2 regions of the Streptomyces sp. NPDC037421 genome follow, and region 2 is predicted to be linked to the other one. Evidence: riboswitches for the same ligand, from Rfam matches in the RefSeq annotation. Region 2 holds a riboswitch; the other holds the start of a gene.
The links. Region 2 has a riboswitch for glycine ahead of gcvT (glycine cleavage system aminomethyltransferase GcvT). Riboswitches for the same ligand answer to the same signal wherever they lie in the genome.
Positions count from the first base shown of each region.

Region 1: another riboswitch for glycine. It lies ahead of gcvP (aminomethyl-transferring glycine dehydrogenase); the one in region 2 lies ahead of gcvT (glycine cleavage system aminomethyltransferase GcvT).

Region 1 is NZ_JBVJWV010000060.1:69-15,310, forward strand. It holds gene ACZ7IF_RS38095 (CDP-alcohol phosphatidyltransferase family protein) at 120-707, shown strand; gene ACZ7IF_RS38100 (sugar phosphate nucleotidyltransferase) at 809-3,307, shown strand; gene ACZ7IF_RS38105 (DUF881 domain-containing protein) at 3,418-4,323, shown strand; gene ACZ7IF_RS38110 (small basic family protein) at 4,320-4,652, shown strand; gene ACZ7IF_RS38115 (DUF881 domain-containing protein) at 4,658-5,518, shown strand; gene ACZ7IF_RS38120 (FHA domain-containing protein) at 5,649-6,542, shown strand; gene ftsR (transcriptional regulator FtsR) at 6,613-7,377, shown strand; gene ACZ7IF_RS38130 (bifunctional nuclease family protein) at 7,441-7,914, shown strand; gene ACZ7IF_RS38135 (MerR family transcriptional regulator) at 8,099-8,737, shown strand; gene ACZ7IF_RS38140 (DNA polymerase IV) at 8,816-10,213, shown strand; gene ACZ7IF_RS38145 (PRC-barrel domain-containing protein) at 10,210-10,566, opposite strand; glycine riboswitch at 10,690-10,788, shown strand; gene gcvP (aminomethyl-transferring glycine dehydrogenase) at 10,985-13,870, shown strand; gene ACZ7IF_RS38155 (DUF5999 family protein) at 13,995-14,183, opposite strand; gene ACZ7IF_RS38160 (hypothetical protein) at 14,444-15,064, opposite strand.
Region 2 is NZ_JBVJWV010000013.1:94-15,335, forward strand. It holds gene ACZ7IF_RS20140 (ABC transporter ATP-binding protein) at 183-1,223, opposite strand; gene ACZ7IF_RS20145 (ABC transporter ATP-binding protein) at 1,229-2,290, opposite strand; gene ACZ7IF_RS20150 (ABC transporter permease) at 2,320-3,321, opposite strand; gene ACZ7IF_RS20155 (ABC transporter substrate-binding protein) at 3,532-5,241, opposite strand; gene ACZ7IF_RS20160 (ABC transporter permease) at 5,336-6,328, opposite strand; gene ACZ7IF_RS20165 (enhanced serine sensitivity protein SseB C-terminal domain-containing protein) at 6,950-7,690, opposite strand; gene ACZ7IF_RS20170 (enhanced serine sensitivity protein SseB) at 7,753-8,493, opposite strand; gene ACZ7IF_RS20175 (AAA family ATPase) at 8,634-9,326, opposite strand; glycine riboswitch at 9,503-9,606, shown strand; gene gcvT (glycine cleavage system aminomethyltransferase GcvT) at 9,785-10,900, shown strand; gene gcvH (glycine cleavage system protein GcvH) at 10,980-11,363, shown strand; gene glyA (serine hydroxymethyltransferase) at 11,382-12,638, shown strand; gene ACZ7IF_RS20195 (L-serine ammonia-lyase) at 12,970-14,352, shown strand; gene ACZ7IF_RS20200 (hypothetical protein) at 14,545-14,859, shown strand; gene ACZ7IF_RS20205 (SsgA family sporulation/cell division regulator) at 15,063-15,242, shown strand, end outside.

The DNA of each region.
Region 1 (15,242 bases), on a different contig from region 2:
TGCGGGGCTTTTCTGCGTTTACGGGCCCGGCGGGCGGCCCGGCTGCCCCCGTCGGGGACTCCTGTAGGGTCAGGGGGCATCGATTCGACCATTTCTAGCGTCACAGTGGAGGCCCCCGGGTGGAGGTCCAGGAGACTCGGGTTCAGACGGACCGAATTTTCACCATTCCGAACATCCTGAGCATGGCTCGTCTCGTCGGCGTACCGCTGTTCCTCTGGCTCATCCTGGAGGGGTACGACGGTTGGGCGCTGGCCGTCCTGATGCTGAGCGGGATCAGTGACTACCTCGACGGGAAACTCGCGCGCCGCTGGAATCAGATCAGCAAACTGGGCCGCTTGCTGGACCCCGCCGCGGACCGCCTCTACGTCCTGACCACGCTCTTCGGCCTCACCTGGCGGGAGATTCTCCCCCTGTGGCTCACCGCGGCGCTCCTCGCCCGTGAGGGAATGCTGCTGGTCATGGTGTGGATCCTGCGCCGGCACGGCTATCCGCCCCCGCAGGTCAACTTCCTGGGCAAGGCCGCGACCTTCAACCTCATGTACGCCTTCCCCCTGCTGCTGCTCAGTGACGGGGACGGCTGGTTGGCCTGGATGGCGTCCGTTTTCGGATGGGCGTTCGCGGGATGGGGTACAACGCTCTATTGGTGGGCAGGAATCCTTTACGTGGTGCAAGTCCGCCGGCTGGTCAGGGCTGCCACGGCCGATTGAGCTCGCTCGGCGCCGGTACTGACGCGGAGGAGTTGCGGAGTATCCGTCCGGGACGGGTGAGGTCGGCTGGACCGTCATCTCTCTAGGAGGACTCTTCCGACATGAAGGCCGTCGTGATGGCCGGTGGCGAAGGTACGCGGCTTCGCCCCATGACCTCAAGCATGCCCAAGCCGCTCCTGCCGGTGGCGAACCGGCCGATCATGGAGCACGTGCTGAGGCTGCTCAAGCGACATGGGCTCAGCGAGACCGTGGTCACGGTGCAGTTCCTGGCGTCACTGGTCAAGAACTACTTCGGTGACGGCGAGGAGCTCGGGATGGAGCTCACCTACGCCAACGAGGAGAAGCCTCTCGGCACCGCCGGCAGCGTGAAGAATGCCGAGGAGGCCCTGAAGGACGACACGTTCCTCGTCATCTCCGGCGACGCGCTGACCGACTTCGACCTCACCGACCTCATCAATTTCCACAAGGAGAAGGGCGCGCTGGTCACGGTGTGCCTGACCCGGGTGCCGAACCCGCTGGAATTCGGCATCACCATCGTGGACGAGGAAGGCAAGGTCGAGCGCTTCCTCGAGAAGCCGACATGGGGGCAGGTGTTCTCGGACACCATCAACACCGGCATCTACGTGATGGAGCCGGAGATCTTCGACTACGTCGACCCGGACGTTTCGGTCGACTGGTCCGGCGACGTCTTCCCGAAGCTGATGAAGGAAGGCCGGCCGATCTACGGCTACGTGGCCGAGGGCTACTGGGAGGACGTGGGCACCCACGAGAGCTACGTCAAGGCGCAGGCCGACGTGCTCGAGGGCAAGGTCCAGGTCGAGATGGACGGTTTCGAGATCTCGCCCGGCGTCTGGATCGCCGAAGGGGCCGAGGTCAGCCCGGACGCCGTGCTGCGCGGGCCGCTGTACGTCGGGGACTACGCCAAGATCGAGGCCGGGGTCGAGCTCCGGGAGCACACGGTCATCGGGTCGAACGTGGTCGTGAAGAGCGGGGCCTTCCTCCACAAGGCCGTCGTCCACGACAACGTCTACATCGGCCCGCACAGCAACCTGCGCGGCTGCGTCATCGGCAAGAACACCGACATCATGCGGGCCGCCCGGATCGAGGACGGGGCCGTCATCGGCGACGAGTGCCTCGTGGGTGAAGAATCCATTGTCCAGGGCAATGTGCGCGTCTACCCGTTCAAGACCATCGAGGCCGGCGCCTTCGTCAACACCTCGGTGATCTGGGAGTCCCGCGGCCAGGCACACCTGTTCGGCGCCCGGGGCGTCTCCGGGATCCTGAACGTGGAGATCACCCCCGAGCTGGTGGTCAAGCTGGCGGGCGCCTACGCGACGATGCTGAAGAAGGGCGCGATCGTCACCACGGCCCGAGACCACTCCCGTGGTGCCCGTGCGCTCAAGCGTGCGGTGATCTCGGCGCTCCAGGCCAGCGCCATCGACGTACGCGACCTGGAGAACGTACCGCTGCCGGTGGCTCGTCAGCAGACGGCCCGTGGTGCCGCGGGCGGGATCATGATCAGAACCTCGCCCGGGGTGCCCGACTCGGTGGACATCATGTTCCTCGACGAGCGGGGAGCCGACCTCTCGCAGGCGCAGCAGCGCAAGCTGGACCGGGTGTACGCACGCCAGGAGTACCGGCGCGCCTTCCCCGGGGAGATCGGCGACCTGCAGTTCCCGTCGAGCGTGTTCGACTCGTACACGGGGTCGCTGCTCCGGCGGGTGGACACCACCGGGATCGCCGATGCGGGGCTCAAGGTGGTCGTGGACGCCTCGAACGGCAGCGCCGGGCTCGTGCTGCCGAGCCTCCTCGGCCGGCTCGGCGTCGACGCTCTGACGATCAACCCCGGTCTCGACGAGTCCAGGCCGACCGAGACCCGGGAGTCGCGGCGGGCCGGGCTGGTGCGGCTCGGGGAGATCGTGGCGTCGGCGCGGGCGGCGTTCGGCGTGCGGTTCGACCCGGTGGGCGAGCGGATCTCCCTGGTGGACGAGCGGGGCCGGATCATCGAGGACGACCGGGCGCTGCTCGTGCTCCTCGACCTGGTCGCCGCCGAGAAGCGCAGCGGCAAGGTGGCCCTGCCGGTGACCACCACGCGCGTCGCCGAGCAGGTGGCGGCGTACCACGGTACCCAGGTGGAGTGGACGACGACCTCGCCCGACGACCTGACCCGGGTCGGCCGTGAGGAGACCACGATCTTCGGCGGGGACGGCCGGGGCGGGTTCATCGTCCCGGAGTTCAGCAGCGTCTTCGACGGTTCGGCGGCCTTCGTGCAGCTGATCGGGCTGGTGGCGCGTACGCAGCTCACCCTGAGCCAGATCGACGCCCGCATCCCGCGCGCACACGTCCTCAAGCGGGACGTGCCCACGCCGTGGGCGGCGAAGGGGCTCGTCATGCGGCGGGTCGTGGAGGCGGCCGGCGACCGGCAGGTGGACACCACCGACGGGGTGCGCGTGGTCGAGGCCGACGGGCGTTGGGTGCTGGTCCTGCCGGACCCGGCGGAGGCGGTCACCCACCTGTGGGCCGAAGGACCCGACGACGCCTCCGCTCAGGCGCTCCTCGACGAGTGGGGCGCGGTCGTGGACGGAGCCGGGCAGCACTGACCGGCGCCCGTCGCCCGGGGGAAGCGGTTCCGGCGGGCCGGGTGCGGGGAGTGACCCGGCCCGGTCCGCCGGGCGGGCGCATTGGGTGTTGGCGGGGGCGACATGCAACGATGTGCGGCATGTCGCAGCCGCCCAACAACCGGAGTTCGGCCACACCGCCCGCGCGCCCGGACGCGTCCATGTCGCTGCTGACCCACGTGATGGACCACAGCCTCGACGAGGGCTATGCGGAAGCCTCGGCCCGGCGCGAGGCGGACGGTACGGCGGGGCTGCCCCGTACCCTCAAGGCCAAGCTGGCGCTCGCCGCGGGGCTGGTGCTCGCCGCGATGGTGGTCACGCTCGGTGCCGCGCAGGCGCGCATAGCGGCTCCCGTACTGGCCAAGGAGCGCCAGGAGCTGATCGACCGGGTGCAGCGGGCGAACGACCACGCGGACGCTCTGGAGCGCGACACCGAGCGGCTGCGGACCGAGGTCGCCGACCGGCAGCGCGCGGCGCTGAAGCAGCAGGTCGGGGAGCGGGGCCGGCTGGTGGAACTGCTGGCGGGTGCAACCGAGGTGCACGGTCCCGGCGTCAAACTGGTGGTGGACGATGCCAAGGGCGCCTCGTCGGGCGGCGGTGGCGGTCCGCGCGAGAGCGCCGGGTTCTCGAACACCGGCCGGGTGCGCGACAGGGACATGCAGCGGATCGTCAACGGGCTCTGGCAGGCGGGTGCGGAGGCCGTTTCGATCAACGGGCAGCGGCTGACGGCGCTGTCGGCGATCAGGGCCGCGGGTGACGCGATACTGGTCGACAACAAGCCGCTGGTGCCGCCCTACGAGGTTCTCGCGGTGGGCGACAAGAAGCGGCTGGGGACCACGTTCCAGGACTCCGTGGACGGTCAGTACCTGCACGTCCTCCAGGAGAGCTACGGGATCCGCTACAGCCTGACCCCGATGGACGAGGTACGGCTGCCGGCGGCGTCGAGCCTGACCGTCCGCACAGCCACAGCAGCAGAGCCGAAGAAGGGTGCGTCGTGATCGCGGTACTGGGCCTCTTGGCCGGAGTGGTGGTCGGGCTTCTGGTCCGGCCCGAGGTGCCGGCCGTGGTGGAGCCTTATCTGCCGATCGCCGTGGTCGCCGCGCTCGACGCGGTGTTCGGCGGTCTGCGCGCGATGCTGGACGGGATCTTCGTCGACAAGGTCTTCGTGGTGTCGTTCCTGTCGAACGTGGTCGTGGCCGCGCTGATCGTCTTCCTCGGTGACAAGCTGGGCGTCGGCTCGCAGCTGTCGACGGGTGTGGTCGTCGTCCTCGGCATCCGGATCTTCTCCAACGCCGCGGCCATCCGCCGGCACGTCTTCCGGGCGTGAGGCCGATGAGCACGGAGAACACCCCGCCGGGGGAGCCGGACGTCCCCGGGCAGTCGCAGTCGCAGTCGCAGCCCGAACCCGAGCCGTCGCGGCCCCAGGAGCCCCCGCACCAGGCCGGCCGGCCCGGGCCGGCCGGGCCGCAGGAGACCGGGCGCCAGCGCCTGGCCGCCGGGCTGTGGCCGCCCAGGTTCAGCCGGGCCCAACTGATCGTCGCGCTGCTGCTGTTCGTCCTGGGCCTCGGGCTCGCGATCCAGGTCCGGTCCAACAGCGACTCCAGCGCCCCGCTGCGCGGTGCCCGCCAGGAGGACCTCGTACGGATCCTCGACGAGCTGGACGGGCGGACCCAGCGCCTGGAGGACGAGAAGCAGCGGCTGGACGATCAGCGCAAGGAGCTCCAGAGCAGTTCCAACCAGGCGGAAGAGGCCCGCCGTCAGACGGTTGAGAAGGAGCGCCAACTGGGCATCCTGGCCGGTACGGTGGCCGCACAGGGCCCGGGGATCACGCTGCGGATCACCGACACCAAGGGCCAGGTGAGGTCCGACCAGTTGCTGGACACCCTCCAGGAGCTGCGGGCGGCCGGGGCGGAGGCGATCCAGATCAACGGGGTGCGCGTCGTGGCCGGCTCGTACTTCTCCGACGAGGGCGGCGGGGTCGGGATCGACGGTAAGAAGATCACACAGCCCTACGAGTTCAAGGTGATCGGCAAGCCGCAGGATCTGGAGCCCGCGCTGAACATCCCGGGAGGTGTGGTGCAGACCATGGAGAAGGAACAGGCCACGGTCGCCGTCACACGGTCGGCGAAGATCGTTGTGGATGCCTTGCGGGCTGCGAAGCAGCCTGACTACGCTCGGTCGTCATCGCCGTGATGCGTAGCGGAACGTGGACAGGCTCACGCGGGCCGACGCCTGCGGGGGGTCGACGCACGGAAGTCGCCGTGCGTGGTGGAAACTGTCTGGTGGTTACGGACGTTGTCAGAATGTCCGGGTCGGCAGGTGTGTGCATGCAGAGTTCGTCCTGCCCCACGGGCGGGTCTGTTTCGGTCAAGGGGAATCGCCCGTGAAGTTGTTTGAGAAGTTGTTCGGCAAGAAGAAGAACGAGGAAAGCGGTGCGACGCGGCACCGCGCGGGGCAGCCGGAAGGGGAAGGGCAGGGCGACAGGCCGCTCTTCCGCGACGAGGTGGCCGGCCCGGGTGACAATTCGGGCGGGCGCGGCGCGTCGTCCGTTGACCCCGCTGGTTCCGGACGCATAGGTTTCGGTGAACCATCAACCTCTAGTGCGGGTGGAGGGTTTGCCTCTGACCCCTATGCCACCAGTGCCTCCGCGGGGCAGCCGCGGCGCGAGGAGCCGTCCATGTCGGCCGAGCAGACGTGCGGAAGGTGCGGTCACCGCAGCGATGCGGCGAGCCGTTTCTGCTCCAACTGCGGGGCGCCGCTGCGGCCGGGTCTGACGCCGGAGCGCGCTTCGGAGACCACGTCCACCATCTCGATCTCGGGCCTGGAGGCCTACGAGGCCGAGGGGTCGGGCCAGCACGTGTCGTCCTCGCTCTCTCCCGAGGCCCAGGCCGCGGTGGAGGCGCTGCCGCCCGGTTCCGCCCTGCTGATCGTGCGGCGCGGGCCCAACTCGGGCAGCCGGTTCCTGCTGGACGGCGAACTGACGACTGCGGGCCGGCACCCGCAGAGCGACATCTTCCTGGACGACATCACCGTGTCCCGCCTGCATGTCGAATTCCGCCGGAGCCCGGAGGGCGGCTTCACGGTCGCCGACGTGGGCAGCCTCAACGGCACGTACGTGAACCGCGAGCCGATCGAGTCCGTCGCCCTGCACAACGGCGACGAGGTGCAGATCGGCAAGTACCGGCTGGTCTTCTACGCGAGCCTGCGGGGCGTCTGACCCCCTCGGACACCGTCCGGGGGGCACCCCACCCCCGGACACCCTCCGGGGGGACCCCAGGGAAGGTTCCATGCTGCGTACCCCGACGGGCGGTGCCCCGAAGAACGGCACCGCCGGCTCGGCCGGGCAGCTGGTCAGCATCGGTACGGTGCTGACCACGCTGCGGGACGAGTTCCCCGAAGTCACGATCTCGAAGATCCGCTTCCTGGAGGCGGAGGGCCTGGTCGAGCCCCGGCGCACGCCTTCCGGATACCGCAAGTTCAGTACGCAGGACGTGGAGCGGCTCGCGCGCGTCCTGCGCCTTCAGCGTGACCACTACCTCCCGCTGAAGGTCATCCGGGAGCAGCTCGACGCGCTCGACCGCGGTGAGCAGATCCGCATCCCCGCGCCCGCCGCGCACGGGGAGTCCGTGGAGGGCGCCCAGTCCTCCGGCGGGTACGCGGAGGCGGACGGTGAGCCGCCGCCGGCGGCCCGGGTGGGCCGGGCCGAGCTGATCGCGGCCGCCGAGGTGGACGAGGCGCAGCTCGTCGAGTGGGAGTCGTACGGGCTCATCTCCGAGGTGCCGGGCGGCGGGTTCGACGCCGGCACGGTCATCGTGGCCCGGCTGATCGCGGATCTCGGCCGGTTCGGCCTCGAACCCCGCCACCTGCGGGGAATGAAGGCGGCGGCGGACCGGGAGGCCGGTCTGGTGGAGCAGCTCGTCGCCCCGCTGCGCAGGCACCGCAATCCGCAGACCAGGGCGCACGCCGAAGCGACGACGAGAGAGCTCGCGGGGCTCTCCGTAAGGCTCCACGAGGCCTTGGTGCAGACCGCTCTCGGGCTCCGTCCGCACTGACCGGATGGGTCCCGGTGGGGCCCCGACTACCCAAACCTGCCGGGCAGGTCCTAGGGTTGCTGTGTGAACGAGCTCGACGTTGTGGGTGTCCGGGTGGAAATGCCCTCCAACCAACCGATCGTGCTCCTGCGTGAAGTGGGAGGCGATCGGTACCTCCCCATCTGGATCGGTCCTGGGGAGGCGACCGCCATTGCCTTCGCGCAGCAGGGCATGGCCCCTGCCCGGCCGCTGACGCACGACCTTTTCAAGGACGTGCTGGAGGCGGTCGGCGAGGAGCTCACCGAGGTCCGGATCACGGATCTGCGGGAGGGCGTCTTCTACGCGGAGCTGGTCTTCGCCAGCGGGGTCGAGGTGAGCGCGCGGCCGTCGGACGCCATAGCGCTGGCCCTGCGCACGGGAACGCCGATCTACGGCAGTGACGGCGTGCTGGACGACGCCGGAATCGCCATTCCCGATGAGCAGGAGGACGAGGTGGAGAAGTTCCGCGAGTTCCTCGACCAGATCTCTCCCGAGGACTTCGGGACGGGGCCCCAGTAGCCGCGCCGACGGCCGTGCCGTCCACCGGGAACTGTCACCCCATTCGAGTAGCCTTTCCCCGCAACGGGGTACGGGAAACCACTCTCAGGGTGATTATCACTCGGCGTGCCGAGTGTGGCGATCGTTGACGCACCCCTGGTCACTGCCTACCTTCAAGGTGGCAGGTCAAGGACGGAGGGTCGGCGTGAGGATCACGGGCGACGGTACGACCGGGGGCACCCCCGCGCGGAGCGACGGTGGGCCGTACCCGGTGCACGGCGGCGCAGCGGGTTCCGCGCACCGTCAGCCGGCGGCCGCGCCGGTCGGACCGGTGAGCGAAGGCCCGGCGTCCGAGCAGGTCGGCTACCGCGGACCGACGGCGTGTGCCGCCGCGGGGATCACGTACCGGCAGCTCGACTACTGGGCGCGGACCGGACTCGTGGAGCCGAGCGTGCGGCCCGCGTACGGGTCGGGAACCCAGCGGCTGTACAGCTTCCGCGACGTGGTCGTCCTGAAGATCGTCAAGCGTTTCCTGGACACCGGGGTGGCGCTGCAGAACATCCGCACCGCCGTGCAGCACCTGCGGGACCGGGGTTTCTCCGACCTGGAGCGCATGACGCTGATGAGCGACGGCGCGACGGTGTACGAGTGCACCTCGCCGGACCAGGTCGTGAGCCTGCTCCAGGGCGGGCAGGGCGTCTTCGGCATCGCGGTGGGCGTGGTCTGGCGCGACGTGGAGAACGCGCTGTCGCAGCTGCACGGGGAGCGCGTGGACACCGGTGAGACCCTGGTGGGCCACAACCCGGCAGACGAGCTGGCGGCCCGCCGGAACCGGGCCGTCTGACCCCCCCCGCCGCGCCCCGCGGTGGGTCGAGGGCCGGTGATCACCGCGTTGTCAGTGGCGTAGGGCAGCATCGGTGCTGTGAGAGCCGCGCCGACCATCCTGCACCTGGACATGGACGCCTTCTACGCCTCCGTGGAGCAGGCGTCGAAGCCCAGCCTGCGCGGGAAGGCCGTGATCGTCGGAGGGCTCGGGCCGCGCGGGGTCGTGGCCACGGCCTCGTACGAGGCCCGGCGGTTCGGGGTGCACTCGGCGATGCCGACCGCGCAGGCCCGCCGCCTCTGCCCGAACGGCGCCTACCTGATCCCGCGCTTCACCCTCTACCGCGAGGTCAGCGAGCTGGTCATGGCCCTGCTGCGGGAGCTGTCGCCGCTGGTGGAGCCGCTCAGCCTGGACGAGGCCTTCGTGGACCTGGAGGCGGGCGGAGCGGCCTTCGACTCGGCGGGCGCCCGCGCCACGGGGGAGCGGCTGCGGGCCGACATCACGGCCCTCACGGGACTCAGCGGCTCGGTGGGGCTGGCGGGGTCCAAGATGCTGGCCAAGATCGCCTCGGAGGAGGCCAAGCCGGACGGGCTGCTGCTGATCGAACCGGGGACCGAGCGCGAGCTCCTCGCGCCCATGCCCGTGCGCACCCTGCCCGGCGTGGGGCCGGCCACCGGGGAGCACCTGCGCCGGGCCGGGATCACCACCGTGGGGGAGCTGGCCGAGGCGGGCGAGGACGAGCTGGTGCGGATGGTGGGGCGGGCGCACGGCGTGGGGCTCCACCGGATGGCGCTGGGGCTGGACGACCGGCCGGTGGTCGCCGAGCGGGACGCGAAGTCCGTCTCGGTGGAGGACACCTTCGACGTGGACCTGCACGACCGGGTGCGGATCCGGAACGAGGTGCAGCGGCTCGCCGACCGCTGCGTGGGGCGGCTGCGCGCCTCGGGGCACTCGGGGCGGACCATCGTCTTGAAGGTGCGCCGGTACGACTTCTCGACGCTGACCCGCTCCGAGACGCTGCGCGGGCCCACCGACGACCCGGCGGTGGTGCGGGAGGCGGCCGCGCGGCTGCTGGAGGGCGTGGACACCACCGGCGGGGTGCGGCTGCTGGGGGTGGGGGTGACGGGGCTCGCGGACTACACGCAGGAGGACCTGTTCGCCCACGCGCTGGCCACCGCCGAGGAGGCCGGGGCCGAGGCGCAGGGCGGCGAGGAGGGCGCCGCCGGGGCCGCCCCGGAAGGCGGGCCCCCGGAGGGGCCCGCGGCGGTCCTGGAGGGCGCCGGGGCCGCTCCCGCGCGGCACTGGGCGGCGGGCAGCGACGTACACCACGCGGTGTACGGGCCGGGGTGGGTGCAGGGCAGCGGGGTCGGGCGGGTGACCGTACGGTTCGAGCGGCCCGGATCGCCCCCGGGCCGGGTGCGTACCTTCCTGCTGGACGACCCGGAGCTCGAGGCCTCCGACCCGCTGCCCCTGGTGGGGAAGGGGGACAGCCCTTAGGGGGTGTCCGGCGGGTGGGGGCGCTGGAAGTCGGAGGGGAGGGCCACGTCGAGGCCGTAGTGGTGGTAGAGCTGGAGCTCCTGCTCGGGGGAGAGGTGGCGGCCGACCCCGAAATCGGGGGCGTCCTTGATCAGGGAGCGTTCGAAGGGCACGCGCAGGGCGTCGTCCACGACTTCGCTCGGTTCCAGGGGGACGAAGGCGTCACGGCCGAAGAGGCCCGTCCGGACGGCGGCCCACTCCGGGACGCCGGTGGCGTCGTCGAGGTAGACCTCGTCCACGGTGCCGATCTTGGTGCCGTTGCGGTCGAACGCCTTGCGGCCGATCAGGCTGCGGGGATCGATGTCGGTCTGCACGGTCCCTCCGTACGGTCGCAGTGATGCACAGCTCATGCGTAATGACTACAGAAGTGCATATTTGAAGAGGGGGCCACTCGAGGGAGGGTCGAGATCCTCGCTGGTAGGCTGGGTGACGGCTGTTGACCCTGTGCGGGAGAGTCCTCCGAGTGAGTTCGACGGAGGCGCCGAAGGAGCAAATCCTCCCCGGAATCTCTCAGGCATACGTACCGCACGTGACGAGGCCACTCTGGAAAGCAGGGGCAGGCGCCGGGCCCGCAGTGCCGGTACCTCCCCTCACCGACGGTGAAAGCCGGAGCTCTCGGGCGAACCCCGCGACTCCGGTGAAGCTCTCAGGTTGAGATGACAGAGGGGGAGGCCGTCCGGGTGCCCGCGCCGTGGTGCCCCTCGCAGGTCATACGACCAGGAGGCCTCCGTCATGACCGCCAACCGCATTCCGCTCTCCCAGCTCGAGCGCGGCATCCCCTTCGAGCAGCGTCACATCGGCCCGGACGCCGAAGCGCAGGCCAAGATGCTCGCCCAGGTGGGCTACGGCTCCCTGGACGAGCTGACCGCCGCCGCGGTACCGGATGTGATCAAGACCGCCGAGGCGCTGAACCTGCCCGAGGCGCGCACCGAAGCCGAGGTGCTGGCCGAGCTCCGCTCGCTCGCCGACCGCAACCAGGTGCTCTCCTCGATGATCGGTCTCGGCTACTACGGGACCTTCACCCCGCCGGTGATCCTGCGCAACGTCATGGAGAACCCGGCCTGGTACACGGCGTACACCCCGTACCAGCCGGAGATCTCGCAGGGCCGCCTGGAGGCGCTGTTGAACTTCCAGACCCTCGTGGCCGACCTGACCGGCCTGCCCACCTCCGGCGCCTCCCTGCTGGACGAGGGCACCGCGGCGGCCGAGGCCATGTCGCTGGCCCGCCGCGTGGGCAAGGTCAAGGGCGGGGTCTTCCTCGTCGACGCCGACGCGCTGCCGCAGACCATCGCCGTGATCGAGACCCGCGCCGAGCCCACGGGCGTCGAGGTCGTCGTCGCGGACCTGTCCGAGGGCATCCCCGCCGAGATCGCCGAGCGCGGTGTCTTCGGCGTGCTGCTCCAGTACCCGGGCGCCTCCGGCGCGGTCCGCGAGATCAAGCCGGTCATCGACCAGGCTCACGAGCTCGGTGCGATCGTCACCGTCTCCGCCGACCTGCTCGCCCTGACCCTGCTGACCTCCCCGGGCGAGCTGGGCGCGGACATCGCCGTCGGCACCACCCAGCGCTTCGGCGTCCCGATGGGCTTCGGCGGCCCGCACGCCGGTTACATGGCCGTCCAGGCCAAGCACGCCCGCTCGCTGCCCGGCCGCCTCGTCGGCGTCTCCGTGGACGCGGACGGCAACAAGGCGTACCGCCTGGCCCTGCAGACCCGCGAGCAGCACATCCGCCGCGAGAAGGCCACCAGCAACATCTGCACCGCGCAGGTGCTGCTCGCCGTCATGGCCGGCATGTACGCCGTCTACCACGGCCCCGACGGCCTGAAGACGATCGCCCGCCGCACCCACCGCTACGCCGCCCTCCTCGCCGCGGGCCTGACGGCCGGCGGGGTCGAGCTGGTGCACGGCTCCTTCTTCGACACCGTCACCGCCCGGGTGCCCGGCAAGGCCGCCGAGGTCGTCGCCGCCGCCCGCGAGGGCGGGGTCAACGTGTACCAGGCCGACGCCGACCACGTCTCGGTCTCCTGCGACGAGACCACCACGCGCGCGGACCTCGAAGCGGTCTGGGCCGCCTTCGGCGTCACCGCCGACGTCGAGGCCCTGGACGCGGTCACGGCCGACTCGCTGCCCGAGGGCCTGCTGCGCTCGGACGCGTACCTGACCCACCCGGTCTTCCACCAGCACCGCTCCGAGACCGCGATGCTGCGCTACCTGCGCAAGCTCTCGGACAAGGACTACGCGCTGGACCGCGGCATGATCCCGCTGGGCTCCTGCACCATGAAGCTCAACGCGACCACCGAGATGGAGCCGGTCACCTGGCCCGAATTCGGCCAGCTGCACCCGTTCGCCCCGGTCGAGCAGGCCGAGGGGTACCTCACGCTCATCAACGAGCTGGAGGAACGTCTCTGCGAGGTCACCGGCTACGACAAGGTCTCCATCCAGCCGAACGCCGGCTCCCAGGGTGAGCTCGCCGGTCTGCTGGCCGTCCGCGCCTACCACCGGGCGAACGGCGACGAGCAGCGCACCATCTGTCTCATCCCGTCCTCCGCGCACGGCACCAACGCCGCGAGCGCCGTGATGGCCGGCATGAAGGTCGTCGTCGTCAAGACCGCCGACGACGGCGAGGTGGACGCGGACGACCTGCGCGCCAAGATCGAGCAGTACCGCGACGAGCTCTCCGTCCTCATGATCACCTACCCGTCGACGCACGGTGTCTTCGAGGAGCACGTCGCCGACATCTGCGCCCAGGTGCACGAGGCCGGCGGCCAGGTGTACGTGGACGGCGCCAACCTGAACGCCCTGGTGGGTCTGGCCAAGCCGGGCCACTTCGGCGGCGACGTCTCGCACCTGAACCTGCACAAGACCTTCTGCATCCCGCACGGCGGCGGCGGCCCGGGCGTCGGCCCGGTCGGTGTCCGGGCGCACCTGGCCCCGTACCTGCCGAACCACCCGCTCCAGCCGACCGCCGGCCCCGAGACGGGCGTCGGCCCGATCTCCGCCGCGCCGTGGGGCTCGGCGGGCATCCTGCCGATCTCCTGGTCGTACGTCCGCCTGATGGGTGGCGAGGGCCTCAAGCGGGCCACCCAGGTGGCGGTGCTCGGCGCCAACTACATCGCCAAGCGCCTGGAGCCCCACTACCCGGTCCTCTACACCGGTCCGGGCAACCTGGTCGCGCACGAGTGCATCATCGACCTGCGCCCGCTGTCGAAGGCCACGGGCGTGAGCGTCGACGACATCGCCAAGCGCCTGATCGACTACGGCTTCCACGCGCCGACCATGTCCTTCCCGGTGGCCGGCACGCTGATGATCGAGCCGACCGAGTCCGAGGACCTCATCGAGATCGACCGCTTCTGCGACGCGATGATCGCCATCCGCGCCGAGATCGAGCGGGTCGTCGGCGGCGAGTGGCCGGTGGACGACAACCCGCTCGCCAACGCCCCGCACACCGCCGCGGCGCTGGGCGGCGAGTGGAACCACCCGTACAGCCGCGACGAGGCCGTCTTCCCGGGCGGGGTCTCCGCCGCCGAGAAGTACTGGCCGCCGGTGCGCCGGATCGACGGCGCCTTCGGTGACCGGAACCTGGTCTGCTCCTGCCCGCCGCTGGACGAGTACGACAACTGAGGCGTGGCAGCCGGGCCCGTCGTTGACGGGCCGGTCACACGGTGAAGGGGCCGGTCCCGGAGCGTTGAGCTCCGGGACCGGCCCCTCCCTTCTTCGTCCGTGCGTCGTTGCCGTCCGGTGCCGGTTACGCCGCCGCGAGCGGGCGGTGCGGGGCGATGATCTGTCCGTCCGGCAGCAGCTCACCGGTGTCCTCGAAGAGCAGGACGCCGTTGCACAGCAGGCTCCAGCCCTGTTCCGGGTGGTTGGCCACCGGGCGCGCGGCCTCCCGGTCGGCGGATTCTGATGACGGGCAGGCGGGCTGGTGCTGGCACATGGATGGGTTCTTTCGCTGCGGTGTGGTCTGTTCGCTACGGCTCGATGCGTGATTCATGGCCGTCCCCCTGTGTCGTCCCCGCACCTGCGGGGAGGATGTCCTCAGTGTTCCCCCAGGACGGCTGCTTCGCAGGTATTTCCCGGCAGCTGTCCTCTTGGAATGAGGACGCATCACCCGTGCGGGCGGTTCAGGCCAACTCCCCTGTCATTTCGGGTGGTTCGCATTGACCCGAGCGGACTAGGCCGAATGGGTCACTCGGGTCAAGCCGCCGGGGCCGCGAGGCTGGGCGGGACCGGTGGGGCGGCCGGGGTCAGCCGGTGGGTCAGGACGGGCAGCAGCTCCGAGACGGGATGCGGCCGGAAGGGCGCGATCCCGGGCGGGGCCGGAGCCAGTGGCACCAGCAGGTCGGCGGCGGCGGGGAGGCCGGCGGCGGCGTCGGCGCCGACCGCCCCGTGCAGCCACAGGGTCAGCATGTACAGCTCAGGTACGGACAGCAGCCTCGGCTGGTAGCCCTTGCCGAGCGACTCCGCCTGGCGGAGGGCGCGTTCGGTCGCGGCGACGTAGGGGCCCTCGAAGAAATGGGAGAAGGCCCAGCCGTCCGGGGTCAGCCGGGTGTCGGCCGCCGCGACGAAGCGGTCGCCGCTGCGGATCAGGAACCGCCAGCCGGTGAGCCGGGTGCGGGGCGGGCGGCCGCCGGCGGTGTGGCCGGACACGCTCAGGCGGTCGAGCACGTGGACCGGAAGCGGGAGTTCGGCGGTCAGCGGGCCCTGGAACGAGCGCAGGGCGGGGGTGTGTGCCTCGTGGGCGGCGGTGGGAGAACCGAGTGCCGCGAGGACGCTGCGCAGGGCGGGCGCGGGAGCCGGGGGAACATGCAGCGGCATGGTGGGTCGCCTCTCACTTGGGAGACCTGTGGTGCGGGGGAAGGTGCGGACGGCGCTGTCGCATTCTGGGGTCAGAGGTGGGCTTTGGGGCAATGGCCGCGCGCCAACTCTCTGCCTCGTTTGCGGAGTTTATACGACATGTGTTCACGCAGTGTTTCGGCTAGCCGTCCCGCCTATT
Region 2 (15,242 bases):
GTCTGTAGCCGCGCCCGGCGATGGAGGGCGAGAACGGTTGAAGGGCGGGGAGGGGAACCTGCCCCGCGCAGCGGCACAGCACCCGCGGGCGACCCACCGCCCCGGCCAAGGGCACCGGCCCCGCACCGCGCGAGCGGCGCGACAAGAAAGGGCGGCGGCGCGACAAGAAAGGGCGCGGCGCGTCAAGAAGGCGTGGGCGCGTTCTCCGGGTGGTGGCAGGCCGCCTGGTGGCCCGGCTTGATGGTGAGCAGCGGCGGTTCCTGCTTCGCGCAGAGTTCCGTCGCCTTCCAGCACCGCGTGTGGAAGCGGCAGCCGGCCGGCGGGGAGATCGGCGAGGGGACGTCGCCCTTGAGCAGGATGCGGCCGCTCTTCACCCCGCGCCGCCTCGGGTCCGGGACGGGGACGGCGGACAGCAGGGCGTTCGTGTACGGGTGCATCGGGGACTCGTACAGCGACTTGCGGTCCGCCAGCTCCACGATCTTGCCGAGGTACATCACCGCGATGCGGTCCGAGACGTGCCGGATGACCGACAGGTCGTGCGCGATGATCACGTACGTCAGGCCGAGCTCCTGCTGGAGGTCGTCCAGGAGGTTCACCACCTGCGCCTGGATCGACACGTCCAGCGCCGACACCGGCTCGTCCGCGACGACCAGCTTCGGCTTCAGCGCCAGGGCGCGCGCGATGCCGATGCGCTGGCGCTGGCCGCCGGAGAACTCGTGCGGGTAGCGGTTGTAGTGCTCCGGGTTCAGGCCGACGAGCGAGAGGAGGCGCTGGACCTCCTTCTTGACGCCGCCCTCGGGCGTGACGCCCTGGAGCTTGAAGGGGGCCGAGACGATGGCGCCGACCGTGTGCCGCGGGTTCAGCGAGCCGTACGGGTCCTGGAAGATCATCTGCACGTCGCGGCGCAGCGGGCGCATGCCGGCCACGCCGAGGTGGGTGATGTCCTTGCCCTCGAACTCGATGCGCCCGCTGGTCGGCTCCAGCAGCCGCGTGATGAGGCGGCCCATCGTCGACTTGCCGCAGCCGGACTCGCCGACGACGCCGAGGGTCTCACCCCGCCGCACGTCGAAGTCGATCCCGTCGACCGCCTTGACGGCGGCGGTCTGGCGGCTCAGCAGCCCCTTGCTGATGGGGAAGTGCTTGACCAGGCCGGTGACCTTCAGCAGCGGTTCCGCCTCGGCGACGGCCGTCGCCGAGTCCTGGGCGGCGGTGTCCTTCTTCATGTCCGTCACAGCTTCGGCGCAATCTCTTCGGTCCAGATCCGGGTCCGCTCCTCCTGCGACATGTGGCAGGCGGACCAGTGCCGGCTGTCGTCCTGGGTCAGCTCGGGCCGCTGGGTGCGGGTGATGCCCCCCTTGGGCACGTCGGCGTAGGGGCACCGGGGGTTGAACGCGCAGCCGCTCGGGATGTTGATGAGGCTGGGCGGCGAGCCCTTGACCGGGATCAGCCGCTCGGTCTGGTCGCGGTCGATGCGCGGCATGGAGCCGAGCAGTCCCCAGGTGTAGGGGTGGCGGGGCTCGTAGAAGACCTTCTCGGCGGTGCCGCGCTCGACGCACCGGCCGCCGTACATCACGAGGATCTCGTCGGCCATCTCGGCGACCACGCCGAGGTCGTGCGTGATCATGATGACCGCGGAGCCGAACTCCTTCTGCAGGTCGCGGATCAGGTCGAGGATCTGCGCCTGGACGGTGACGTCCAGGGCGGTGGTCGGCTCGTCCGCGATGAGCAGTTCGGGGTTGTTGACCAGCGCCATCGCGATCATCGCGCGCTGGCGCATGCCGCCGGAGAACTCGTGCGGGTACGCGTCCACGCGCCGGTGGGGCTCCGGGATGCCGACGCGGTCGAGCATCTCGACGGCGCGGGCGCGGGCCTTCTTCTTGTCGACGTCGTGGTGGGTCCGGTACGCCTCGACGATCTGCTTGCCGACCGAGTAGTACGGGTGCATCGCGGACAGCGGGTCCTGGAAGACCATCGCCATCTTGCGGCCGCGCAGCCGGCGTACGTGGTCGGCGTCGGCGCTGACGAGGTCCTCGCCGTCGAGCACCACCTGGCCCGAGATGTCCGGGCGGCTGCGCGCGTTGCCGGTGCGGTGCAGGCCCATGATGGCCAGCGAGGTCACCGACTTCCCGGAGCCGGACTCGCCCACGATGCCGAGGGTCTTGCCGCGCTCCAGGTCGAAGGTGAGGCCGTCCACGGACTTGACCAGGCCGTCGTCGGTCGGGAAGTGGACCTTGAGGTCGCGCACGGAGAGGAAGGGGGCCGCGTCGGGCGCGCCGCCCTGCTCGGGCACGAAGGCCGGCTGGTCGGAATGGTTCTTGGTCACGTCAGCCTCACGCGCGGGTCGATGACGGCGTACAGCAGGTCCACGATCAGGTTCGCCAGCACCACGAAGAGCGCGGCGAGCAGGGTGACCCCCATGATCACGGGGAGGTCGCCGGCGCTGATGGCGGCCACGGCGGCCGTGCCCAGGCCCTGGAAGTTGAAGGTGGTCTCGGTGAGCACCGCGCCGCCGAGGAGGCCGCCGAGGTCCAGGCCGAACATGGTGACGACCGGGGTGAGCGTGGAGCGCAGGGCGTGCTTGCGGATGACCACGCTCTCCTTGAGGCCCTTGGCGCGGGCGGTGCGGATGTAGTCCTCGCCGAGGACCTCGAGCATGGTCGCCCGGGTGATGCGGGCGTAGGTCGCGGCGAAGAGGAAGGCCAGGGTGACCCAGGGCAGGATCATGCTGTTGAGCCAGGCCAGCGGATCCTCGGTCAGGGGCTGGTAGTTGGAGACGTCCAGCCAGCCGAGGCTGTACACGAAGAGCGCGGGAGCCACCATGCCGGTGAAGAAGATCGGCAGGGAGACGCCGGCGAGCGCGCCGACCATGACGGTGCGGTCGATGGCGGTGCGGCGTTTGAGTGCGGAGATCACGCCCGTGGCCACACCGGCGATCACCCAGATCACGGCCGCCCCGAGGGCGAGCGAGAGGGTGACCGGGATCCGGTCCATCATGGTCTCCCAGACGGGCGCCTCGGTCTTGAAGGAGTAGCCGAAGCAGGGGGCCGCACAGTGGGTGATCTCGGTGCCGCCGTCGTAGTCACGGCCGGCGAAAATGCCCTTGACGAAGAGCAGGTACTGCTCGGAGATGGGCTTGTCGAAGCCCATCTTCACGCGGATGCCCGCCAGGGCGGTCTCGTTGGTCTCCCGGCCTGCGTACATGAGCGCGGGATCGCTGCCGGTCAGCTTCGGGACCGCGAAGAAGATGCCGAAGGTGACCACGGAGACCACCAGCAGCGTGGCGGCGACGTTGAACAGCCGCCGTATGAGGTAGACGAGCACTGCAGTCGGCCGCCCGGGGCTGGTGGCCGCCGCCCCTCGTGGGGGCGGCGGCCAGCGCCTGCGGCCTTCACCTGCCCTTCGGACTAGCGCATGTGCGGTGAAGGCACTTACTTACGTGCTGAGTTGCGGTTGCGTGCCCGGCGCTCGGCCGGGCTGCCCGGCTGCCCGGCTCATCGCCGGGCAGCCTGCTGGTCCTGCTGGTTCTGGCGACTACTGCTTGATGCCCACGGTGGCGAGGTCGATCTTGCCGAAGGACTCGTTGAAGAAGACGTTCGTCAGGCGCGGGTTGTGGTAGACGAGCGCCTTGTCGAAGTTGATCGGCAGGTAGAGCGCCTTGTCCATGACCTTCTTGTTGATCTCCGTGTAGAACGGAGCAGCGGCCTCCGGGGTGGCGGCGGCAGCGGCCTTGTCGAACAGGCCGTTGATCTCGCTGTCGTTGACCTCGGTGTAGTTGTTGTTGCCGTTCGGCAGGATGAACGATCCGTCGACCAGCGGCTGCAGGAAGCCCGCGCCGGAGTTGTAGTCGGCGCCCCAGCCCATGACGATGATGCCGTAGCCCTTCTTCTTCACGTTCTCGGGCGAACCGATCGTGGAGGAGGAGAGCTTGCCGTCGAACTGGTCGATCGTGGCCTTGATGCCGACCTTGGCGAGCGAGGCCTGGAGGGACTCGGCCGTCTTCACCTCGGGGGCGCGGTTGTTGCGCACGGCGATGACGGTCTCGAAGCCGTCGGGCTTGCCACAGGCCTTGAGGGCCTCCTTGGCCTTGGCCTCCTGCGGCTTGCCCTTCGTCAGGCCGAAGGGGTCGAAGCCCTTGTCCGAGCCGGGGACGCCGGCCGGCAGCATGTTCGCGCCGAGGTCACCGCTGGTCGGGCCGCCGCGGGCGGTCTGGAGGGACTTCGGGTCGGCCGCGTAGATGACGGCCTTGCGGCACTCGATGTTGTCGAACGGCGCGACCGTCTGCGGGAAGGCGAAGTAGCGGATGTAGCCCGTGAACGGGTTGTCCGCGTTCTTCTTGAGGTTCTCGTCCTTGAGGATCTTGTTCTTCGCGGCCTGCTGGACACCGGTGCCGTCGACGGCCATGTCGATGTCGCCCGAGAGCAGGCGCTGGTCCATGTCGTCCGGGTTGGTGGTGACCGTGAAGGAGACCTTGTCCGGCAGACCCTTGCGGATCGGGTCCGTCTTCGGGTCCCAGTTCTCGTTGCGGACGAAGGTCGCGCCCTTGCCGGCGGTGAAGCTCTCGACCTTGTAGGGGCCCGTGGAGATCGGCTTGTTGGTGTAGGTGGCGCCCGTGTCCTTGCCCGCCGGGACCGGCGAGGAGGACGGCATGGCCAGCAGGTAGCTGAAGTCCGAGTTCGCGCTCGCCAGGTTGAAGACGATCGTCTTGTCGTCCGGCGTCTCGACGGTCTTCAGACCCATCTTGTTCGGGTCGGTGTCCTTGTACGGGCCGGGGTACTTCTGGCCCTGGTCCAGGAGGTCGATCAGGTAGGTCGGGCCGCCGGACAGCACGTCCTGCGCGAAGACGCGCTCGACGCCGTACTTGATGTCCTTCGAGGTGATCGGCGTACCGTCCTCGAACTTCACCCCGTCCTTGAGCTTCAGGGTGTAGGTCTTGCCGTCGTTGCTGATGACCGGCAGGGCCTCGGCGAGGTCGGGGACGACCTTGGTGCCGTCCTTGCCCGGCTTGGCGTCGTAGGCCAGCAGGCTGCGGACGTAGAGCCGCTGCATGTTCCAGACGAAGCCGTAGTAGGCGCGCGCCGGGTCGAGGTAGTCGACGTCCTGCGGGGACCAGAGCTTGAGCTCGCCGCCCTTGGCGTCCGAGGGGTTGATCACGGCGGTGGCGGCACCGCTGTAGCCCTTGCCGCTGTCGCCGTCGGCCTTGTCGTCCTTCTTGTTCTCGGTGCCACCGCACGCGGCGGTCATCGAGAGCGCGGCGATCACGGCGGTGATCGCGAGAGCCTGCTTTCTGCGGATCACGGTTGTCCAACCTCCATAGGTGGTGAATCGAAGAAGCGGTTCAGCTGCCCTTGGGGTCGAGTGCATCACGCAGCCCGTCCCCGAAGAGGTTGAACGCCAGGACGGTGATGAAGATCGTCATACCGGGAACCACCATGTACATGGGGTCGTCCTGGTAGATGGGGACGGCGTCGGAGAGCATCTTTCCCCAGGAAGCGGTGGGCGGCTTGACGCCGGCGCCCAGGAAGCTGAGGGCCGCTTCGGTCAGGATGTTGGTCGGGATGATCAGCGTGGCGTAGACGAGGATCGGCGCGACCAGGTTCGGCAGCAGCTCCTTGAGGAGGATGTAGCCGCGGCCGGCTCCGAGGCTGCGCGCGGCCTCGACGTACTCGCGCTCCCGCAGGGAGATCGTCTGGCCCCGGACGATGCGGCCGATGTACGGCCAGCCGAAGAAGCCGATGACGAGGATGAGCACGCCCATCCGGACGCCGGAACCCTCGAACCCCCACACGGAGTTGGGGACCACGGAGACCAGGGCGATGGTGAACAGCAGCTGGGGGAAGGCCAGCAGCAGGTCCATCAGGCGACTGATGATCCCGTCCACCCAGCCGCCGAGGAAGCCGGCGAGGGCGCCCAGGAGGCTGCCGAGGACGACCGAGACGAAGGCCGCCAGGAAGGCGACGACCAGCGAGATGCGGGCGCCGTAGACGATCCGGCTGAACACGTCGCGTCCGTTGGTCGGTTCGACGCCCAGCAGGAAGTCGGAGCTGATGCCGCCGAAGGAGCCGAGCGGCGTGCCCAGGTCCGGATCGATCATGTCCTCGTGGAACTCGTTGGGGTCGTGGCCCAGCAGGTTCACGATCAGCGGCGCGAAGACCGCCACCAGGATCAGGAGGATCACGATCACGCCGCCGGTCAGCGCGACCTTGTCGCGCTTGAGCCGCATCCAGGCGATGCGGCCGGGCGAGCGGCCTTCGATGGCCTTGGCAGGGACGTCGGCTACGGACACGGGTGCGGGTGATTCCGCGTCCGTGTCGTGCAGTGGTGCCGTCATCGTGGTGGGGACCCCTCTCGGCCGACGGGTGGGTCGGCCCATGCCCGCCGCTGTGGCGGCGTTGGTGCGGAGTGGCGTTCCAGTGCTCGGGGCACGTGAACGCGTACGAGGTGCGAGGTGCTGGCAGTGCTGGCAATGCGGCCGTGCTGTGGGTGGAGCAGGGTGCGGTGCGTGCGGTGCGGTGCAGCTGAAGTGCGGGAAGTGCGGAAGTGCCGCGTCGGGACGAGCGGCGAAGTCCACGTGCCGAACCGCGTCCTGGAGGACTGACCGGCTCTTGGGTGGGGAGTCTTCATCGGGCGCTCGACCAGCCGCCAGACCCGCAGATGAATGGATGCGCAACCGTGATCTGAGGCCGGGGTTCCCGTTATCCGGACTCCGCTCACGGCTCAGCGGAGCAAGACCGTCCGTTCGGTACGCAAACGGACATCACGGCCAACTCCGTGGAGGAGTGCGCCAATTGGACGCCCACCTGCGGCTATATCCGGACAAGGCGAAGGCCGCCGGGAACCGTGGTTCCCGGCGGCCTGGTGTCCGTCGGACGGGGCTGTCTCAGGGTGCGGGCGCACCCCGGAAATCCCTGTAGGAAGCTCGGGAAAGCGTCCCCGGAACCTCTGGAGGGGGTCAGTAGGCGGCGGCCTGCCCCTCGCGGTCGTAGAAGGGCCGGGTCTGCGCGCGCAGCCACATCGCCACCGGATCGTGCTCGTCCGCGAGCGCGACCGTGCACACCGGAACCCCCTCGGGCACGGCGCCGACCGACTGGCGCATCATCTCCCGTACGGATTCCAGCGCGGGCGCCGAGGCGTCGTACAGGTCGAGCCCCACCGCGAGGTACGCCGACCCGAGCGAGGGCTGCACCCAGGCGCGGCGCAGCGACCGCACGGCCGGCGTGCGGTGGGCGTGCTGGGTCAGCAGCCCGTAGAACTGCGGGAGCTCCAGGGCCGGCTCGGACAGCCGCAGCGGCCCCGCCGGCATCCGGTCCAGGCCGGTGGCGACCCGGCGCAGGTCGGCCCAGGGGATGCCGAGGCCGCCGCCCTGGGCGTGCGGGTTGACCCAGAGCCCCCAGCGGTCGGGGTAGAGGGCGCGGGCGATGTCCCGGCCCGTGACCACCTCGTAGCCGCGGTTCCAGCCGCTCGCGGCCAGCTCCTGCGGGGAGGTCACGCAGGGGGCGTAGCCCAGCCCCTCGACCTCCATGCCGCCGTACTGGGCGTCCGGTGAGCCCGGCTGCCCCTGCCACAGGAGCATCCACAGCCGGCCCTCGGCGAGGGCGTGCAGGAATGACTCATAGCTCTCATAGCGCCCGGGAGTCACCTGGCGCAGCATGTGCTCGACCTGCCCGGCCGCGGCCGTGCCTGACGCACTCACCCGGTACCCCTCTTCGTCTTCGTCCGCCCGTCGTCCACACGTCCCGACCAGCTTAAGCGGCGCTACGGGAGGTAGAAGGGGCGTACGCGCTCACGAATCCACTCCGTGACCGGGTCCTCGGCGGCGTCCAGCAGGATCAACTGCACCGGCCAGGGCGCCGGTACGCGGGCCAGGGCGCGGCCGAGCGCCTCCAGCGGGGCGTTCCGGGACTCGGGATCCCATCCCGTCAGGCGGACACCGATGTAGAGCTGGGGGTCGCCGCCCTCGACGCTGGCGAGGCAGCGGTGCGCGGCCGCGACCGCTGCGGTGGCCCGGAACTCCTCGGCGGCGGCGGCGAGGAAGTCGACCGGGTCGTCCTGCCAGTCGGGCTCGAAGAGCCGGACGCGGCCGCCGGTGGCCGGGCCGTCGAGTTCGGTGCGGCCGGTGCGGCACAGCTCCGCGACGGCGGCCGGGGGCAGCGGGACCCCGACGGCGCCCTCGGGGTTCAGGGCGATGCCGAGCTGCGGGGGCAGGCCGCGGGCGAACTCGACGGCGGGGGCGACCGCGCAGGCCATGGCGGGGCCGGCGGCGAAGCGGAACTGGGCCTCCGAGCTGTAGACGGGGACGTACGCCGCGCCGTCGATCAGCATCGTGGGGAGGTCGAGGGAGGCGCTGTCGGGCCCGCCGCCCTGGGGGAGCGGCACCCAGACCTGGCTGCGGCCGAGCGCCTCCATGATCCGCGGGCCGGCGTCCGCCCGGCCGAGCGCCGCCCCGAGCACCTGCTCCAACTCGTTCGCCGGCCAGCCGTTGCCTTGCGCCTGCATCTGCCCGTGCCTCCGTGTGGTTCCGCCCTGTGTGACCCCGAGGCTATCGGGGCCGGGGCACGCCGGGAGCGCCGGTCCGGCCACTGCCGGGTTGCCGCTGCGCGGGGCGGGGAGGGGACCGCTCCGCGCGGCGGCGGCCGTCAGCCCCCGAAGGCGATCCGGGTCAGCGCGGCGGCGGAGGGGCGGTCCAGGAGGGTGACCGAGGCGCACCCGCGCGGGGGCCGGCCGGCTTCCGCTCCGCGCAGGAGGCGGGACACCGCCCCCCGGTGGCGGGCGAAGGCGTACGCCGAGACCCGCCGGCCCCGGACCGCCTGCCCGGACAGGGCCTCCTCGGGGCTGGTGTCCAGCAGCAGCAGGTGCAGCGCCCGCCCCCGCCGCCGGGCGACGGCGGCCAGCAGGCCCCGCACCCACGGCTGGGTGCCGCAGTCGTGGACCACCACAGAGGCGCCGGAGCGCAGCTCGCGCCACAGCGCCCCGTAGTGCGCGGCGCGGACCAGCGGCCGGTACACCGCGTACGGCAGGCCGGACGGCATCCGGCGCTCCCAGCGCTCGCGGGTGTCCTGCGAGTCGATGCCGACGTCGGCGGCCCGCTTGATGAGGGTGCTCTTGCCGCCGCCGGGCAGCCCGGACACCACCACGATGTCCCCGGCGGCATAGCTCAGCCGGTGCGGCCGCGCGGACTGTCCGCGCAGGTCACGGACCGGGCCGCCGCCCGCCGCGGGCCGGGCGGCGCCCCGTTGCGCCGCGACCGCCCCGACGGCGCCTGTAGTCGTAGCCACTCCGAGTCTCCGCACAGTGATCGTCTCCCCCGAATCGGGCCGCGAGGGCCCCATGCCCACTGAATGTAAAGAGACGGTAATCCGACGGCCCCGGTTGCGGTCGGGCGTTCCACAGCGCGGACGGCCGGCCCCGTCCCGGACCGCACGTTCTTCCGGGCCCCACTGCCCTCTCCCGCCCGTCCCGTGCAATGATGTGCGCCATCTGGACACCAAACTGCATACCGGCCGCTTGAATCCGCGCGGGAGAGTCCCGGCAGGCCGCGAGGCCGTGCCCGGGCGCCGAAGGAGCAAGTACCTCCCTTGAATCTCTCAGGCCCCGTACCGCGTGGATGAGGCAGATCTGAAAAGCGAGCCCCGCCGCGTCCGTCCCCGGACGGCCCGGCGCGTGCTCCACCCAAGGTGCAAGTCGGCGTTCCCCCTCCGGGAACTCTCGGCGAACCTCTCAGGTTCCGATGACAGATGGGGAGGAACCTCCTCGTCATGTCATGCCCTGGGACCCGGGAGCCACACCCATGAGCACTGCCCCCCGTCTGACCGCGCTCGACGCGCTGCACCGCTCGCTCGGTGCGACCATGACCGACTTCGCGGGCTGGGACATGCCGCTGCGCTACGCCAGTGAGCGCGACGAGCACAACGCCGTGCGCACCAACGCCGGCCTGTTCGACCTGTCCCACATGGGCGAGATCACCCTGACCGGCCCGGAGGCCGTGAAGGCGCTGGACTACGCGCTCGTCGGGAACATCTCCACCGTCGGCGTCGGCCGCGCCCGCTACACGCACATCTGCCGCGAGGACGGCGGGATCCTCGACGACCTGATCGTCTACCGCCTCGGCGAGACCGAGTACATGGTCGTCGCCAACGCCTCCAACGCCCAGGTCGTGCTGGACGCGCTCACCGAGCGCGCCGCCGGCTTCGACACCGAGGTCCGCGACGACCGTGACGCGTACGCGCTGATCGCCGTCCAGGGCCCGGAGTCCCCCGGCATCCTGAAGTCGCTCACGGACGCCGACCTGGACGGCCTGAAGTACTACGCGGGCCTGCCGGGCACCGTCGCGGGCGTGCCCGCGCTGATCGCCCGTACCGGCTACACGGGCGAGGACGGCTTCGAGCTGTTCGTCTCCCCCGAGCACGCCGTGGAGCTGTGGCAGGCGCTGACCGAGGCCGGCAAGGACGCCGGTCTGGTGCCGGCCGGCCTGTCCTGCCGCGACACGCTGCGCCTGGAGGCGGGCATGCCGCTGTACGGGCACGAGCTGACCACCGCGCTCACCCCCTTCGACGCCGGGCTGGGCCGGGTCGTGAAGTTCGAGAAGGAGGGCGACTTCGTCGGCCGCGCCGCCCTGGAGGCAGCCGCCGAGGTCGCCGCCACCAAGCCGCCGCGCAAGCTGGTCGGCCTGGTCGCCGAGGGCCGCCGCGTCCCGCGCGCCGGCTTCCCGGTGGTCGCGGGCGGCGAGGTCATCGGCGAGGTGACCTCCGGCGCCCCGTCCCCGACGCTGGGCAAGCCGATCGCGATGGCGTACGTCGACGCGGCGCACGCCGCGCCCGGCACCTCCGGCGTCGGCGTCGACATTCGCGGTACGCATGAGCCGTACGAGGTCGTGGCCCTGCCCTTCTACAAGCGGCAGAAGTAACCCTCGTACCGGGCTCCACCGTCTCAGCACGCAAGACCACAGTTCGTATCCACCTCCCCGCATCCAGGAGAATCAGGTCATGAGCAACCCCCAGCAGCTGCGTTACACCAAGGAGCACGAGTGGCTGTCGGCCGTCGAGGACGGCGTCGCGACGGTCGGCATCACGGAGTTCGCGGCCAACGCGCTCGGTGACGTCGTCTACGCCCAGCTCCCCGCGGTCGGCGACACCGTCACCGAGGGCGAGACCTGTGGCGAGCTGGAGTCGACCAAGTCGGTCAGCGACCTGTACTCCCCCGTCTCCGGCGAGATCACCGAGTTCAACCAGGACGTCGTGGACGACCCCTCGCTGGTGAACTCCGCCCCGTTCGAGGGTGGCTGGCTGTTCAAGGTGCGCCTGTCGGAGGAGCCGAAGGACGCGCTCTCCGCCGACGAGTACGCCGCGCTCACCCACTCCGACAACTGACACCCCAGGGGCCCCTGAATGTCCGTTCTGAACACCCCCCTCCACGAGCTCGACCCTGACGTCGCCGCCGCCGTCGACGCCGAGCTCGCGCGCCAGCAGTCGACCCTGGAAATGATCGCGTCGGAGAACTTCGCTCCGGTCGCCGTCATGGAGGCCCAGGGCTCGGTCCTGACCAACAAGTACGCCGAGGGCTACCCGGGCCGCCGCTACTACGGCGGCTGCGAGCACGTCGACGTGGTCGAGCAGATCGCCATCGACCGCATCAAGGCGCTGTTCGGCGCCGAGGCCGCGAACGTCCAGCCGCACTCGGGTGCGCAGGCCAACGCCGCCGCGATGTTCGCGCTGCTGAAGCCGGGCGACACGATCATGGGCCTGAACCTGGCCCACGGCGGTCACCTGACCCACGGCATGAAGATCAACTTCTCCGGCAAGCTCTACAACGTGGTCCCGTACCACGTCGACGAGACCGGCGAGGTCGACATGGCCGAGGTCGAGCGCCTCGCCAAGGAGTCCAAGCCGCAGCTGATCGTCGCCGGCTGGTCCGCCTACCCGCGCCAGCTGGACTTCGCCGCGTTCCGCCGGATCGCGGACGAGGTCGGCGCGTACCTGATGGTCGACATGGCGCACTTCGCCGGCCTGGTCGCCGCGGGTCTGCACCCGAACCCGGTGCCGCACGCCCACGTCGTCACCACCACCACGCACAAGACCCTCGGCGGTCCGCGCGGCGGTGTCATCCTGTCGACGCAGGAGCTGGCCAAGAAGATCAACTCCGCGGTCTTCCCCGGTCAGCAGGGCGGTCCGCTGGAGCACGTGATCGCCGCCAAGGCGGTCTCCTTCCTGGTCGCGGCCTCGCCCGAGTTCAAGGAGCGCCAGGAGCGCACCCTGGAGGGCGCGAAGATCCTCGCCGCCCGTCTGGTCCAGGACGACGTCAAGGCCGTGGGCGTGGACGTCCTCACCGGCGGCACCGACGTGCACCTGGTCCTGGTCGACCTGCGCAACTCCGAGCTGGACGGCCAGCAGGCCGAGGACCGCCTCCACGAGGTCGGCATCACGGTCAACCGCAACGCCATCCCGAACGACCCGCGGCCCCCGATGGTCACCTCGGGTCTGCGGATCGGTACGCCGGCCCTCGCGACCCGCGGCTTCGACGCCGAGGCCTTCACCGAGGTCGCCGAGATCATCGCGCAGGCGCTGAAGCCGAGCTACGACGCCGCCGACCTCAAGGCGCGCGTCTCGGCCCTGGCCGCGAAGTTCCCGCTGTACCCGTCGCTCTAGGCACGGCTCTGGGGGCCCGGCCTTGTTCTCCACAAGGCCGGGCCCTTTTCATGACCGGAGCCCGGACGCCCGCCCCGGACGCCCGCCCCGGGCGCCGGACCGGTCCCGCACCCGGGCGGCCCGGCCACGCAGGGCGACTCCCCCGTCACGCCCTCCGGCCGTCCCGGCACCGGAACGCGATCCGGCTCACGCCCTGCGGCCCCGTCCGGGAGGCGAACCGTTCATCTCCACGCGTTACGCTCGTCTGCCGGACAAAATCCGCAGATCCCCCGTCTCGATCACCACACCCCTGCCCCCTCCCCACCCCACGAGCAGACAAGGGAGTCCGCCAGTGGCCATCTCCGTCTTCGACCTCTTCTCCATCGGCATCGGCCCGTCCTCCTCCCACACGGTCGGCCCCATGCGCGCGGCGCGCATGTTCGTGACGCGGCTGAAGAAGGACGGCGTCCTCGCCCAGACCGCCTCCGTGCGGGCGGAGCTCTTCGGCTCCCTCGGCGCGACCGGCCACGGGCACGGCACGCCCAAGGCGGTCCTGCTCGGCCTGGAAGGCCACTCCCCCCGCACCGTGGACGTCGAGACCGCCGACGACGAGGTGGAGCGCATCCGCAAGAGCGGCAAGCTGCGTCTGCTGGGCACGGAAATAGGCGGTGCCCACGAGATCGACTTCGACGAGCCCAGCCAGCTGATCCTGCACCGCCGCCGCTCGCTGCCCTACCACGCGAACGGCATGACGCTCTTCGCGTACGACGCCTCCGGCGCCCCGCTGCTGGAGAAGACCTACTACTCGGTGGGCGGCGGCTTCGTCGTGGACGAGGACGCGGTCGGCGAGGACCGGATCAAGCTCGACGACACCGTGCTGAAGTACCCCTTCCGCTCGGGTGACGAGATGCTGCGCCTGGCCAACGAGACCGGCCTGTCGATCTCCTCCCTGATGCTGGAGAACGAGAAGGCCTGGCGCACCGAGGAGGAGATCCGCGAGGGCCTCCTGGAGATCTGGCGCGTCATGCAGTCCTGCGTCTCGCGCGGCATGTCCCGCGAGGGCATCCTCCCGGGCGGCCTGCGCGTCAAGCGCCGCGCCGCGTCCACGGCGCGCCAGCTGCGCACCGAGGGCGACCCGATGATGCACCGCAGCGAGTGGACGACGATCTACGCGATGGCCGTCAACGAGGAGAACGCGGCGGGCGGGCGCGTGGTGACCGCCCCCACGAACGGCGCGGCGGGCGTCCTTCCGGCGGTCCTGCACTACTACGTGAACTTCGTGCCCGGCGCGGACGAGGAAGGCGTGGTCCGCTTCCTGCTGGCCGCGGGCGCGATCGGCATGCTCTTCAAGGAGAACGCCTCGATCTCCGGCGCCGAGGTCGGCTGCCAGGGCGAGGTGGGCTCCGCCTGCTCGATGGCCGCGGGCGCCCTCGCCGAGGTGCTGGGCGGCACCCCCGAGCAGGTGGAGAACGCCGCCGAGATCGGCATGGAGCACAACCTCGGCCTGACCTGCGACCCTGTCGGCGGCCTCGTCCAGATCCCCTGCATCGAGCGCAACGGCATGGCCGCCGTCAAGGCCGTCACCGCCGCGAAGATGGCGATGCGCGGGGACGGCAGCCACAAGGTCTCCCTCGACAAGGTCATCAAGACCATGAAGGAGACCGGCGCCGACATGAAGATCAAGTACAAGGAGACGGCGCGCGGCGGCCTCGCGGTCAACGTCATCGAGTGCTGATCCGCGAAATCAGGAAATGACCTCCGATTCGGGGTTTGGACCGAGTTGATCACGCTTGCGAGGGAAGTGGCCGGTCCGGGCTGGTTTCTCGATGATCACGTGCGCCAGTCTGGTCACGCGACGTCGCGTCACCCCCGGGCGGTAGGCCAACCGCCCTACCCCCTTGCTGTTTTGCGTACTGGAGGCTTCACCATGGCAGGCATCCGCAGCATCCGCGTGATGGCGGCGCTCGCATCGCTCCCCCTCGCCGCCGCGCTCTTCACCGGCACGGCCCAGGCGGACAACGGGGCCGGCGCCGCCGGCACCGCCTCGAACGCCTCCCTCGCCGGGATCCTCGGCAGCGGAGTGGGCGGCAGCAACCTCGGCAACTCCTCCACCGCGCAGCAGGTCGCGTCGGGCTTCGGGGCGTCGAACCAGAACAACGGCGCCCAGGCCAACGGCTCCGGCTTCACCGCGGTCGGCCAGTCCAACAACCACGACTCGCTGATCTACAACCCGCTGCCGTAGCGGCCGGCCGCGCGGCCCCGCCGCAGCGTGCCACCGGGCCCGCCCTCCCCCCGGAGGGCGGGCCCTTCGCGTACCCGTGGCCGAAAAGAGGCCCTGCGGCCCGGCGGCTCGGGACCTTCGGCCCCGGAGCGCGCCCCCGGGCCGGGGATAGCGTGCCGGGAGGGGTGCGGGAAGACCCCGCGCGCGACGAGAGGCAGCCGCCGATGGCCACCACCACCGAACAGAGACTCCTGCCGCTGCGGCTGGAAGCCGCCCCCCTGTCCGTCCCCCTGACCGGCCGGTTCGTCTACCGCACGGACCGCCCGTACGAGGTGGCCGTCGACTTCCGGGGCGCCGGGACGCACCTCGCCCGCTGGGTGTTCTCGCGGGATCTGCTGCTCGAC